DNA from 2 places in the Caballeronia sp. GAWG2-1 genome. Region 1 is predicted to be linked to the other one. Evidence: predicted binding sites of a transcription regulator. Region 1 holds the regulator's gene; the other holds the start of a gene.

Region 1 (7,244 bases):
TGCGCCGAAACCACGCGCCGTCACGAGATACGACGTCACCGCCACCGCCTGGTCCGTATGCGACCAAGCCTCGATCAGACATTGCGGCGCGCGGCGCGCATACGGCCAGTCGCCAAACGGCTCGATGGCGACGGCCGACGCTCCTTCGAACGACGCCTTGCTGCGCCAGCCCACGGGCTCCTGCGCGCCCGAACTCGTCACGACGGGCGCATCGGCAATCATGCGAACGCAGCGGACCAACGCGCTGTCGGCCGCATGAAACGCCTGCATCCGCTCGCGCGCCGACACGGCCGTGCGGGTCGCGACGAGCGAGGCTTGCAGCCAGGCGCTGGCGGTCACGAGCATCATCGCGGCGAGCAAGAGGACAATAGGCAGCACCGTGCCGCGCGAATGCGCGCGCCGCCTCACGACGCGCCTCGCGCGTTGCGTATGCCAACCGTGCGCCAGAAGGCCATGCGCGTGCGTCCGTCATCGCTGACGGCTGGTGCGCCATCGCAATCGACATAGTTCGCCCGACGTTTCGCCTGAATCGCCGCGCCACGCACGAGCACGCAGACCTCGGCGGCGTAGACATCCGGCCAGCGTTCGCGCGCGATGGCCGACGCGTCGAGCGCAGCCGGTGCACCCGCGATCCAGTAGACGACGCGCATCCGTTCGACGCCCTCCACCAGCGGTTGCGCCTGACGACCCCCGCCCTCGCAATAAAGCTCCGGCTCGCCGCTCGACGTGCTGGGCTTCGCGTAATAGCGGTTGAAGACGAACGCATCCGAAACCGTCTGGCCGATGCAGTCGGTAGGCGTGCCGCTCGTCGATGGCCACGTCGAAACCGTGTCGGCCGCGTAGCGGACCTGCAGACCGTCCGAGTGACTCGCGAGCGACTCGCACGACGCCGACGTCTCCGCGCCGGTCACGCGCCCCTGCGAACAGCCGAAGAGCGGCGCGTCGGTCGCGCCCGCGGCCGAAAATCCGGCCATCTGCACTTGTTGAGCGACGAGATCGAGCGCGCCGACGCCGGCATCGTGAATGTGCGCGGCATCGGCGGCACGTTCGAAGCCCGCACGCTGAGCGCGATAAACCGACAGCGACGCGGCCAGGATCAACAGCCCGAGCGCAAGCGCAATCGAAAGTTCGAGCAGCGTGTGGCCGCGTGAATGAATGAGCCGCGTGTTCATCGTGCAAAGGCTATCGCGATGCATGACGTGTGCGGTCGCGCCTGCGGTTCGGGACAAGGCTCCGCGCCTTCCGCGACATGCCAGCTGACGGTTGCGACCTGCACGCCGTTGCCGCGATCCGAGATGGCGATGTCTCCATCGGGCAGCAACGCAGCCGCCCTCGCCCGCCACCTCGACAACATGGCCGAGCTATCCGCGCTGCCACGCGTTGCCTCGCCGATGGAGTCGGCAATCAGTGCCGCGCGTTCGCTCAACAGCGCCGTTCGTTCGGCTTTTGCCAGCGCGCTTTGCATGGCGACGAGTCCGAGCGCCGTGACCGCCGCGATCGACAGGGCGATCATCACCTCGATCAGCGAATCGCCGCGCGGGCGAACGGATCGAGTGCGCCCGCCGCGCCTGATGCTCGGCATGACCGATCGCGCGTTCATGCCGATGCTCCGCAAGCGCCTTGAGTCATGCGCGCACGCCCGCCCGCAGCCAATCGAATGCAGCGCCGCGACGACGCATTCGCGTTGGCATCCGCGCTGCGCGGGCCGAAATCGAAGCTACGGAAGCCGCCGATCACTTGGCCCATCGGCGGCGTGAACGAAAGATCCGTCGATGCGCCCGCAATGGCGACCGATGTCATCGCCGGCTGCAAGCGCAAGAGCGTCAGCGCGCCGTCTTTATCGACGAAGAGGCCCCAGCCGCACGACCAGTCCGCGATACCCGCGTCGCAAGCCTTGCCCGCCGCGAGGCAATGCCGGCTCGCATCGACGCGGCATAGCGTGACGCGCGCACCGCGTTTGAGCGATTCGGCCCGCGCGAGCGAAAGCGTCGAGAAAAGCGAGCGCGCGCGGGCATCGATCTGATCGCGTGCCTGCCAGGAGAGAAACGAAGGCGTGGCGAAAGTCGCGAGGATCGCCATCACGGCAAGCACCACGCAAAGTTCGACGAGTGTGAAACCGGAATTCGAGAAGCGGCTCATCTGCATGCCTTATCGACGAGTTGAACGAATGCTCAATCTAGCGATAAGGAACGCGCGCCGCCATTAGCCGAATGGACGAGTGTTCACGCGCGTTCGCACGGGGCACACTGCCCGAGGGCAAAAGATCGACTGGGGGAAAGATGCTCGGTACAGACGCGCAATCAGCGCTTGCGGGAAGTGGTCTTTTTGGGCGCGGCGCGGCGGAATTCCTCGAGCACGTCCTCGAACTCGGACACGTCTTCGAAACGCTTGTAGACCGACGCAAACCGTACATAAGCGATGGTGTCGAGCTGCCGCAACTCGTTCATCACGAGTTCGCCGAGACGTTCGCTCTGCACTTCGCGCTCGCCGCTGCCAAGCAATTGATATTCGATACGCGCGACGGCTGCCTCGATGGCGTCCGCCGCAACCGGCCGCTTGCGCAGCGCCAGCTTCATGCTCGCGACGATTTTGCGGCGATCGAACTCGGTGCGGCTGCCGTCTTTCTTCACGACCGACGGCAGCGCCAGTTCGACGCGCTCATACGTGGTGAAACGCTTGTCGCAGGATGGACAGCGTCGCCGCCGCCGGATGGCTGCGCCGTCCTCCGACACGCGAGAATCCACGACCTGGGTGTCTTCGTGTCGGCAGAAGGGGCAGCGCATCGGGGCTTGGTTCCTGGCTCGGTTCGAATATCAGCGATAGACCGGGAAACGCTTGGTCAGCTCGGTCACTTGAGCGCGCACGCGCTCGAGGTTCGCCTGGTCTTCCGGTGCGTCGAGCACGTCCGCAATCAAATTGCCAACCTGCTCCGCTTCCTTCACGCCGAAACCGCGCGTGGTCATGGCGGGCGAACCGAGACGCACGCCGCTCGTGACGAACGGCTTTTCCGGATCGTTCGGAATGGCGTTCTTGTTGACCGTGATGTGCGCGGCGCCGAGCGCGGCTTCGGCCGCCTTGCCGGTGATCTTCTTCGCGCGCAGATCGACCAGCATGACGTGGCTTTCCGTGCGGCCCGAGACGATACGCAGACCGCGCTTGACGAGCGTTTCGGCCAGCACGCGCGCGTTATCGACCACTTGCTGCTGGTACGTCTTGAACTCCGGCGTCAGCGCTTCCTTGAACGCGACGGCCTTCGCCGCGATCACGTGCATGAGCGGACCGCCCTGAATGCCCGGGAAAATGGCCGAGTTGATCTGCTTCTCGAATTCGGCCTTCATGAGGATCACGCCGCCGCGCGGGCCGCGCAGGCTCTTGTGCGTGGTCGTGGTCACGAAGTCCGCGTGCGGAACGGGATTCGGATAGACGCCTGCCGCGACGAGACCCGCGTAATGCGCCATGTCGACCATGAAGTAAGCGCCGACACTTTTCGCGATCTGCGACAGGCGCTCGAAGTCGATACGCAGCGCGAACGCCGACGCGCCCGCGACGATCAGCTTCGGCTTGTGCTCCTTGGCGAGCGCTTCGGTCTTTTCGTAGTCGATGTCTTCGGCTTCGTTCAGGCCGTAGCTCACGACGTTGAACCACTTGCCCGACATGTTGACGGGCGAACCGTGCGTCAGGTGGCCGCCTTCGGCGAGGCTCATGCCCATGATCGTGTCGCCCGGCTTCAGCACGGCGAAGAACACGCCCTGGTTGGCCTGCGAACCGGAGTTCGGCTGCACGTTCGCGGCTTCGGCGCCGAACAGTTGCTTGACGCGGTCGATTGCCAGTTGCTCGACGATATCCACGTATTCGCAACCGCCGTAGTAGCGCTTGCCAGGATAGCCTTCGGCGTATTTGTTGGTGAGTTGCGAGCCTTGCGCGGCCATGACGGCCGGGCTCGTGTAGTTTTCCGAGGCGATCAACTCGATGTGATCTTCCTGACGGCGATTTTCCTGCTCGATCGCTTTGAGCAGTTCGGGATCGACCTTGGCGAGGGTACTTTCGGCTCTGTCAAACATACGTTTTCCGTGAGATCAAAACAGGTTGACCGGATCGCGCGTGACGATGCGTTCGAAGCACGAACGCAAAACGCAAGGAAGACGCAGGACGCCAGACGGGTCCACACGCGACGGATGAGGGAAGAATCCGGGTTCGCGGAACGGACAGCCACCGGCAACGCAGCGACGGCGCGCGGATCTCAGCTGCCCAGGCGAACGGCAAAACGACACTCCGCGCTTCCTAGTGGGTCGTTCCACCTTGAATCCGAAGATTCTATCGCCAGTCACGCGGGGTTTGAGCGTTGTAGTGTAATGGTGCGGCCGGGTTTAGGCAACTTGGCGAGCGTCTGCGAAACGCTTAAAACGCACGATCGTTCGGGTTTGCAGTTGCTTGCCGCATCGCATCATTGGAAGTACTCTGTGCGCCGTTGCCGGTCGTGTGTCCGCGCGCGCTCCGGAACAGCCCAACCCCCACTTTCCGGAGCCCGCTCATGATCGTATTCGTCACCGGCGCCTCTGCCGGCTTCGGCGCAGCCATTGCCCGCACTTTCGTCAAGGGCGGCCATCGCGTCGTCGCGGCCGCGCGCCGTAAAGACCGGCTCGCCGCGCTATCGAAGGAACTCGGCGACTCGCTCTTGCCAGTCGAACTCGACGTGCGCGACAGCAACGCCATCAAGAGCGCCATCGCCTCGCTGCCCGAATCGTTCGCCCAGATCGACGTGCTGGTCAATAACGCGGGCCTCGCGCTCGGTCTCGAACCGGCACAACGCGCGAATCTCGACGACTGGAAGAACATGATCGACACCAACTGCATGGGACTCGTCGATGTCACGCATGCCGTCCTCCCCGGCATGGTTGCGCGCAATCGCGGTCACGTGTTCAACCTGGGTTCGGTCGCAGCGTCGTACCCGTATCCGGGCGGCAACGTGTACGGCGCGACCAAGGCGTTCGTGCGGCAGTTCAGCCTAAACCTGCGCGCCGACCTTGCCGGAACCGCGTTGCGCGTGACGGATATCGAGCCGGGCCTGTGCGGCGGCACCGAGTTCTCCAACGTGCGCTTCAAGGGCGACGACGACAAGGCCAGCGCCGTCTACAAGGACGTGCAGCCGCTCACCGCCGAGGATATCGCCGACGCCATCTACTGGATTGCGACGCGCCCCGCGCACGTGAATATCAACGCGATCGAACTCATGCCCGTGGCCCAAACCTTCGGACCGTTGCAAATACACCGCGGCTCGTAAGAGGAATCGACTGTATTTGGTGGCCCAACTTCCGCTTCCGGTAAAATGCCGCGGATGTTTATTTGTCAAAAAGCGAGCCGGAGCGGGTCCAAAAGCCTCCGCGCGAGCGGGGCGGCGCAAAGGTGAGTGATTCGTTGAATTTCGAATGGCCGATTCGGGTGTACTACGAGGACACCGACGCGGGCGGCATTGTCTTCTACGCGAACTACCTGAAGTTCTTCGAGCGTGCGCGCACCGAATGGCTGCGCGCGTGCGGTATCGACCAGCAGCGGCTGGCCGAATCGGCCGGCATCGTGTTCGTCGTGAGAAGAACATCCGTCGATTATTCGGCTCCCGCGCGCCTGGACGACTCCATTCGCATCGTGAGCCGTATCGCGCGGCTCGGGCGCGCATCGGTGGATTTTCATCAGGAAGCGTGGCGTGACGCGGTTCTTCTTGCAAGCGGCGATATTCGCGTCGCTTCGGTGGATCGCGCAACGATCCGCCCTGCCGGTATTCCCGAACGAGTTCTCGAAGGATTGAGGCGCGGGCCTCATGCCGGGCAGGTCGTGCTTGCCGCGGACGAGCATCGCGCGCACCCGGTTTGAACGCTTCACGAGCAAGAGCCGGCCACGAGGCGGCTTTCGTTTTATTAATGTCGCGGTCACGAAAGCCTGACGCGCCTTTGACCGGAAGCCCCTTTTCCGGACGTAAATAGCAGCTAATAGCGGGTGGAAGCAGCGGACTTTTATGAACAACACACAAGACTTGTCGATCGTATCTCTCGTCATTCATGCGAGCCTGCTCGCGCAGGCCGTCATGGCCCTGCTGCTTCTGCTCTCGCTGCTGTCGTGGACTTTCATCTTCCGCAAGTGGTTCGCCATTCGGCGCGCGCGCGCGCAAACCGAGCGTTTCGAACGCGATTTCTGGTCCGGCGGCGACCTGCAGGCGCTGTATCAAAGCGCGGCGAACAACCGTCACACCATCGGCGCGCTCGAGCGTATCTTCGAATCGGGCATGCGCGAGTTCTTGAAGGGCAAGGAGCGCCGCATCACCGATCCGGGCGCGATTCTCGACGGTTCGCGCCGCGCCATGCGGGCTGCCTTTCAGCGTGAAATGGACGTGCTCGAAGCGAATCTCGCGTTTCTCGCATCGGTCGGCTCGGTCAGTCCGTATATCGGTTTGTTCGGCACGGTCTGGGGCATCATGAATTCGTTCCGCGGCCTCGCAAACGTACAGCAGGCGACGCTCGCCAACGTGGCGCCCGGCATTGCCGAAGCGCTCGTCGCGACCGCGATCGGCCTCTTCGCCGCGATTCCCGCCGTGGTCGCTTACAACCGCTACGCTCACGATATCGACCGCCTGGCGATCCGCTTCGAGACCTTCATCGAAGAGTTCTCGAACATCTTGCAGCGTCAGGCGCACTAAGGAGTCACGATGGCAGGCTCGTCCCGTTCCAGCATGCGCGGCAGTTCGCGCCGCGCCATGGCCGACATCAATGTCGTGCCGTATATCGACGTGATGCTCGTGTTGCTCGTCATCTTCATGGTGACGGCGCCGCTCGTGTCGCCTTCGATCATCAACTTGCCGACCGTCGGCAACGCGCAGCCGCAGGAACAGCAGCCGCCGCTCGTCATCAATATTAAAGCCGACGGCAGCATGAACGTGCGCTACAAGGAAGAAGGCGGCGCGACGCAAGAGCAGAGAATGACCAAGGACGACCTGAACACGTTCGTGCTCAATCGTCAGGAGTCGCATCCGGATCAACCCGTCGTCATCGCGGCGGACAAGACCGTGAAGTATGAAGTCGTCATGAACGTGATGTCCGATATGAAGGCGCGCGGCGTGAAGCGCGTCGGATTGCTCGTCAAATCGCAATGACCCTTTTGCAGAACCGGCAGACGCGCGGCTCATCAGCGCGACCCATCCGCCCGCCGCGCGAACGCGGTACGGGCCGCGCTTTCGCGCTCGCCGCCGTCATGCA
Region 2 (7,244 bases), on a different contig from region 1:
CCAGGCGGCAAAACTGGCGATGGATTACGGCTTTTCGGTGCTGAATCTCTACAAGCTCTACCTGATTGTCGATCAGGAGAACGAAAAAGCGATCCACATCTACACCAAGCTCGGCTTCGAGATCGAAGGCGTGCTTAAACATGAGTTTTTCATCAACGGGGAGTACCGCAACACCATCCGCATGTGCATTTTCCAGCATCAGTATCTGGAACGCCATAAAACGCCAGGCGGAATGGTGAAGCCGACCGCGCAGTAATCAGCCGCGCGCGCCAACCGGGTTCATAAAGGGACGCGGGTGTTCAGGCTTAAGGTCGTACATGCCGCCATAGAAGGGATCGACCAGCAGCCAGCCGGGGAAGCCACCCAGTGGGATATTGCCCAGCAGATACCACAGGTTAGCGCGTGCCTCGATAGGCACCGTGACCGGCACGTAGCCCGGACTTTCCAGCATCAGCAGGTAGTGCTTTTTGCCGAAGTAGCGGCCGGTAGATTTTTCCAGTTCAACGGTCTGCGGCGTGAAACCCTGCGCAACCGCATAGCCACGCTCATCCTGCACGGTAAAGCGCGCGCCCTGCGGCAAGGAGTCGATGCGCACCAGTTGGGTTTCATTGCCGACAATGGTGGCACAGCCGCTAAGCAGCAGCGCGGCGGCCAGGGCCAGAATTCGCTGTTTCATGAAGGGGTCCACAGAGTGATCAGTGATCAGAGTGTAGACCGCCCTCTCCGCCTCAATCGGGCTATCATCGCCCGATTCAGCCAGCTTATTGCGGTTGACAAGCGCGGGCGATAGCCGCGATGTCGTTGGGTGAGGTGCGACAGCAGCCGCCAATCAGCTTCGCGCCCGCCTGCTGCCACTCTGCCAGTTTGTCATGCAGCGTGCAGCCTGATGGCGCTGAGTGCCAGGTTTTGCTGCCAGCATCATACTGCTCGCCGGAGTTGGGATAGACCACCAGCGGCTTGTCGGTCAGCTTCTGCAACTGCTGCAGCGCAGGCGTCACGCTCTCAAGTGCCACGCAGTTGATTCCCACCGCTACCACCTGTGGCTGCTGATTCAGCCAGCTCACGACGTCTGAGAGCGGCGTGCCGTCGCTGATGTGTCCGGCGTCACGCAGGGTAAACGAGAACCAGGCGCGGCCTTCAGGAAATTCAGCCAGCAGCTTCACCAGCGCCTGCGCTTCGGCAAACGAAGGCAGGGTTTCGCAGGCCAGCAGATCGGCACCCGCCGCCAGCAGCGCCTGCACGCGTGGGCGGTGAAACGCCATCATCTCCGCTTCCGGCAACGCATAGTCGCCGCGATATTCCGAACCATCCGCCAGGAAGGCGCCATAGGGACCGACCGATCCCGCTACCAGCAGCGTTTTTGCGTCGGGCCGTACCGCCAGATAATCGTGACGGGCGCGTCGCGCCAGTTCGACGCTCTGCGCGATCAACGCCAGTGACTCCCCCTCATCAAGGCCACGTGTGGCAAAGCCCTGCGGCGTCGCCTGATAGCTGGCGGTAATGGCACAGCGCGCGCCGGCGACAAAATAGTCGTAGTGCACCTGATAGATCAGCTCAGGATTTTCCATCAGCACCTTAGCTGACCATAACGCATCGGCCAGATGACAGCCGCGGGCTTCCAGCTCGGTGGCCAGGGCACCATCCAGAATCAGCAGTGGCGACTCCGTTAAAGCCTGCGCGACAGGGTTATGCGACATCATTGGCCTCCTCAGGCTTCGGGGATGATTTGTGGGTCAGATGGTAAGCGGCATAGCAGAACAGCACAAACGGGATGCCACACCACAGCGCGATACGCTGAGTCGGATCGAATGCCAGACCGACGCAGGCCAGCAGGCAGAGCAGGAAACCCAGTACCGGCGTCAGCGGATAGAGCGGCGCACGGTAGGCCAGATCGGTCAGCGATTTGCCCTGCTGAAGATGACGACGACGGAAAACAAAATGCGAAGCGCAGATGCTGAGCCAGACCGCCACCACAGCAAAGCCGGAGATGGCCGACAGCGCCACAAACACCGTGTCGGGCGCCACCACGCTGGAGACCAGCGCCAGCAAACCACCCACCATGCTGACGGTGATCGCCAGCATCGGCACGCCGCGTTTATTCACCCGGGCAAAGGCGCGCGGCAGCGTATTTTCATTGGCCAGCGACCAGAGCATCCGCCCGGAGGCATAGAGTCCGGAGTTGGCCGCAGACAGGATAGCGGTCAGGATCACAAAGTTAATAATATCAGCCGCCCACGGGATGCCGATCTTTTCGAAGACCAGCACGAACGGGCTTTTCACGATACCCGCCTGATCCATAGGAATCAGCGCCGCCAGCACAAATACCGTGCCGATGAAGAAGATAATCAGCCGGGCCACGGTAGTACGGATCGCCAGCGGCAGCACTTTCTCCGGCTGCTGGGTTTCACCGGCCGCAATACCGATCAGCTCGGTGCCGGAAAAGGCGAAGTTGACTGCCACCATGGTCATCAGAATCGGCAGTACGCCGTTAGGCAGCCAGCCGTGCGCCGTCAGGTTGCTCAGGCCCGGTGCGGGCGTGCCATCCTTCATCGGGATAAAGCCGAACATCGCCGCGCCCCCTAGCACGATAAAGGCGACGATCGTCACCACCTTAATCAGCGAGAACCAGAACTCCCCTTCGGCGAAGAAGCGGGTTGAGATGACGTTCAGCAGATAGATGGCACAGCAGAAGACCAGGCACCAGATCCACACCGGGATCTGCGGAAACCAGTACTGCATACAGAAGCCCGCCGCCGTCAGGCTGGAGCCGAGCGCCACGGTCCAGGTCAGCCAGTAGAGCCAGGCCACGGTGTAGCCGGTTGCCGGGCTGAGATAGCGTGCGGCATAGACGTGGAACGCGCCGGTTTCCGGCATCGCCACCGAGAGTTCGCCCAGACAGACCATCACCAGCCAGACCACCAGCGCGCCAATCAGATAGGCGAGCAGCGTACCCGCCGCCCCGGTGGTGGAAATGATATAGCCGGTATTAAAAAACAGGCCGGTGCCGATTACACCGCCCAGCGATAACATCACCAGATGGCGCACTTTCATGGTGCGTTTGAATTGTTCCTGCGAGGGAGTTGGCTGTTCGCTCATCACTTTTATCCGTATGGACGTCTAAACATCTATAAGGAACAGTTTTATACGCGTCACAGCCGGTAATTGCAACGGCAGGGAAACAGGGAGGAGTTAAAGGCGGTTCAGTGCCCCGTCGCGGCGGGGCCTGATGCGTTAGCCGAAAACGCTTTGAATATAACGTTCCAGCGCCATGCGGGAACTAAATCCGTGCGGGATGCCGTAGTGTTCCTGTGAATCACCCGCCAGGTAGAGAGGGAATTGGGTGTAGTGATCGCAGGTCTTCATTTCTGAAGCAGGTTCAGCGAACGGCTGGCTCTTCTCTTTCAGTGTCGGGTGAATGACGAGTGCCATGCGCCCCATGCGCGCTTCGCGATTCACATAAACATAGTTCTCTCCACGGCGATAACCATAGGCCCGTGGGGTAATTTCATCGACTTCGAAACCCGCTTTTTCCAGTACGCGCGCTACCTCATCTGGTCGTAAATACATGCTCGATCCTCTCCTCTTTCAAAAGCTTCGCAACCTTACAACAGCATGACAGAGTGGGCATTCGGAATTTTCCCTAAAGAACACTCCCGCGTCTCGTTTATCTCAAGGTCGTCTACACTAGTATTACGTTTTTAAATCAAAGGGAGCTAAAAAATGTTTAATCGCACTGTAAAAAACGATGACATTGATATTAATCAGGATGTTAACGAACTGGCCGATTCACTGGAAGCGCTGCTGAAATCTTACGGCAGTGACGCCAAAGACGAAGTCGATTCTGCACGCAGTCAGGCAGAAAAGCTGCTGAAACAGACCCGCTCCAGACTGAACGGCGGCAGCAACCGTGTTTCACAGGTTGCGCGTGATGCCAGTGCGCAGGTTGACACTTATGTCCATGACAAGCCATGGCACGGTGTTGGTATCGGTGCCGCTTTCGGTATCGTAGTGGGTGTGCTGCTGGCTTCACGCCGCTAAGCTCAACTCTAAAAAATCTCCTGAGCCCTGCCCTGTGCGGGGCTTTTTTATGCCCTTTTTCTGGCCGATGACATTTACAAAAGATTTTTCCAGGCTGCAGGGCGCATCCCTGCTGGCTTTGCCGCTGTTGCGCAAATGCAAATCATAAAACCCTATATCTGGTGGGCTTGACCCACAAAACCACTACATCTAGTATTTATCTCATCAGCACGACACCAGATGTCCGGCAGAATGAGGCCCGCAACCTGCTCCTCCAGCTCTGTTTCCTGACATCAGAACCGCATACAGAGGGAAATACGAATCATGCGCATTATTATTTACACTAAAGATAACTGTGTCCAGTGCACGGCAACCAAAAATGCGATGGACCGTCAGGGTCTCGCCTATCAGCTTATCAATCTCGACAGCCAGCCCGAGGCGATCGACAACCTGAAATCACTGGGTTACCGCCAGGTACCGGTTGTGATGGCAGATAACGATCACTGGAGCGGTTTCCGCCCGGATAAAATCGCCACTCTGCGCACGCTTTCTGCTGTCGGGGGGTAAACACATGTTCCCGCTGGTCTATTTTTCCAGCCAGTCGGAAAACACCCACCGGTTTGTGACGCGCCTCGGCCTGCCCGCCCGGCGCATCCCGCTTGATGCCCGGCAACAACTGCATATCGACCAGCCCTATATTCTGGTCGTGCCCAGCTATGGCGGTGGCAGCAGTCGCGGTGCGGTGCCCGGTCAGGTGATTCAGTTTCTTAATGATGAGGCGAACCGACGCGGTATTCGTGGCGTGATCGCAGCGGGCAACCGTAACTTCGGTGCCGGTTACTGCCTGGCGGGCAGCATCATTGCAAAAAAATGTCAGGTTCCCTGCCTCTACCGCTTCGAGCTGATGGGAACGCCTGACGATATCGCGAAAGTTAAAGCGGGAGTAACCCAATTTTGGCAACAACAGACACCCTCAACGGCGTGACGCTCGATTATCACGCCCTTAATGCCATGCTTAATCTCTACGACGCCGAGGGCCGCATCCAGTTCGACAAGGATCGCGAAGCGACACGTCAGTTTTATCTGCAGCATGTGCAGCCCAATACCGTCCCCTTCAATAGCTGCGCTGAGCGTTTACGCTATCTGGTGGCAGAGAGCTATTACGAAGCGGAAGTGCTGAACCAGTACGATTTTTCGTTCCTGCTTGCGCTGCATGAGGTGGCGGAAAATTGGGGATTTGAGTTCAAAACCTTTCTCGGTGCCTGGAAGTACTACACCAGCTACACCCTGAAGACCTTCGACGGCAAACGCTATCTGGAAACCTTCGAACAGCGCGCCTGCATGGTGGCGCTGACGCTGGCTCAGGGCGATGAAAAGCTTGCGCGGGCCCTGCTGGAGGAGATCCTCAGCGGCCGTTTCCAGCCCGCTACACCAACCTTCCTGAACTGCGGCAAACAGCAACGCGGTGAGCTGGTCTCCTGCTTCCTGCTGCGCATCGAAGACAATATGGAGTCGATTGGTCGCGCCGTGAATTCGGCACTGCAGCTCTCAAAGCGCGGCGGCGGCGTCGCCTTTTTGCTGTCGAACCTGCGTGAGTCCGGTGCGCCAATCAAACGTATTGAAAATCAGTCGTCGGGCGTTATCCCGGTGATGAAAATGCTGGAGGATGCCTTCTCTTATGCGAATCAGCTCGGCGCGCGTCAGGGCGCTGGCGCGGTGTGGCTCAATGCGCACCATCCCGATATTTTCCGCTTCCTTGATACCAAGCGCGAAAACGCCGATGAGAAGATCCGCATCAAAACCCTGTCGCTGGGCGTAGTGATCCCCGATATCACCTTCCAGCTGGCAAAAGAGAACAAACCGATGGCGCTGTTCTCACCTTACGACGTTGAACGGATCTACGGTCAGGCCTTTGGCGATATCAGCATCAGCGAGAAATATGACGAGATGCTGGCCGACGACCGCATTCGTAAAACCTATATTCAGCCACGCGACTTCTTCCAGACGCTTGCTGAGATTCAGTTTGAGTCGGGCTATCCCTACATCATGTATGAGGACAGCGTGAACCGCAGTAACCCGATTGCCGGTCGCATTAACATGAGCAACCTCTGCTCTGAGATCCTGCAGGTGAACAGCGCCAGCGAGTACAATGACGATCTCAGCTATCACCGGATCGGCAAAGATATCTCCTGTAATCTCGGCTCACTGAACATTGCGCACGCCATGGATTCACGCGATCTGGCGCGTACCGTGGATGTGGCGATCCGCGCCCTGACCTCGGTGTCGATGATGAGCGAAATTGGCTCGGTGCCCTCGGTCGCCGAAGGCAATCGCCGTTCGCACGCCATTGGCCTGGGTCAGATGAACCTGCACGGCTATCTGGCGCGGGAAGGCATCGCCTATGGTTCACCGGAAGCGCTGGATTTCACCAATCTCTACTTCTACTGCATCACCTATTATGCGCTGCGCACCTCTAATCAGCTGGCACAGGAGCGTCAGCAGACCTTCGATGGCTTTGCGGAATCGCAGTACGCCAGCGGCGCCTACTTCGATAAGTATCTGCAGCGCGAATGGCTGCCGCGCACGGAACGGGTAGCTACGCTGTTTGCCGACGCCGGACTGACGCTGCCGACACAGGCGGACTGGCAGGCACTGCGCGACGCGGTGATGCAGCACGGACTGTTTAATCAGAACCTGCAGGCGATCCCGCCAACCGGTTCAATCTCCTACATCAACCATGCCACCTCCAGCATCCATCCGATTGTCTCCCCCATCGAGATCCGCAAAGAGGGCAAAACCGGCCGCGTCTACTATCCCGCGCCGTTTATGACCAATGAGAATCTCCATCTCTATCAGGATGCGTATCAGATTGGGCCGGAAGCGATTATTGATACCTACGCAGAAGCGACTCAGCATGTCGATCAGGGCCTGTCGCTGACGCTGTTCTTCCGCGATGACGTCTCGACCCGTGACATCAACAAAGCGCAGATTTACGCGTGGAAAAAAGGCATCAAAACGCTCTATTACATTCGACTGCGCCAGATGGCGCTTCAGGGCACGGAGGTTCAGGGTTGCGTCTCATGCTCCCTGTGATGAAAACGATGAAACTAAAACAGATTCAGGCAATTAACTGGAACCGCATTCAGGATGACAAAGATCTTGAAGTGTGGAATCGTCTCACCAGCAACTTCTGGCTGCCGGAGAAAGTGCCGCTCTCCAACGATCTG

Evidence for each region. The regulator NrdR, encoded in region 1, represses ribonucleotide reductase genes. The targets are predictions, from matches to a motif close to CACNANATNTNGTG.
Region 2: nrdH (glutaredoxin-like protein NrdH) is a predicted target of NrdR. The motif match lies at 4,220-4,233, and genes of this name have one in related genera.

Annotation. Positions count from the first base shown of each region.
Region 1 covers NZ_JALQDD010000016.1:37,311-44,554, forward strand. The annotation lists gene NCR98_RS11075 (pilus assembly PilX family protein) at 1-408, opposite strand, end outside; gene NCR98_RS11080 (PilW family protein) at 405-1,172, opposite strand; gene NCR98_RS11085 (type IV pilus modification PilV family protein) at 1,169-1,600, opposite strand; gene NCR98_RS11090 (GspH/FimT family pseudopilin) at 1,597-2,145, opposite strand; gene nrdR (transcriptional regulator NrdR) at 2,301-2,783, opposite strand; gene glyA (serine hydroxymethyltransferase) at 2,814-4,061, opposite strand; ZMP/ZTP riboswitch at 4,240-4,338, opposite strand; gene NCR98_RS11105 (SDR family NAD(P)-dependent oxidoreductase) at 4,532-5,281, shown strand; gene ybgC (tol-pal system-associated acyl-CoA thioesterase) at 5,404-5,868, shown strand; gene tolQ (protein TolQ) at 6,011-6,688, shown strand; gene tolR (protein TolR) at 6,698-7,141, shown strand; gene tolA (cell envelope integrity protein TolA) at 7,138-7,244, shown strand, end outside.
Region 2 covers NZ_JALQDD010000042.1:105,391-112,634, forward strand. The annotation lists gene speG (spermidine N1-acetyltransferase) at 1-256, shown strand, start outside; gene NCR98_RS29755 (hypothetical protein) at 257-676, opposite strand; gene mmuM (homocysteine S-methyltransferase) at 762-1,700, opposite strand; gene mmuP (S-methylmethionine permease) at 1,687-3,096, opposite strand; gene NCR98_RS29770 (DUF2002 family protein) at 3,232-3,567, opposite strand; gene NCR98_RS29775 (DUF883 family protein) at 3,721-4,038, shown strand; gene nrdH (glutaredoxin-like protein NrdH) at 4,342-4,584, shown strand; gene nrdI (class Ib ribonucleoside-diphosphate reductase assembly flavoprotein NrdI) at 4,589-5,002, shown strand; gene nrdE (class 1b ribonucleoside-diphosphate reductase subunit alpha) at 4,972-7,110, shown strand; gene nrdF (class 1b ribonucleoside-diphosphate reductase subunit beta) at 7,110-7,244, shown strand, end outside.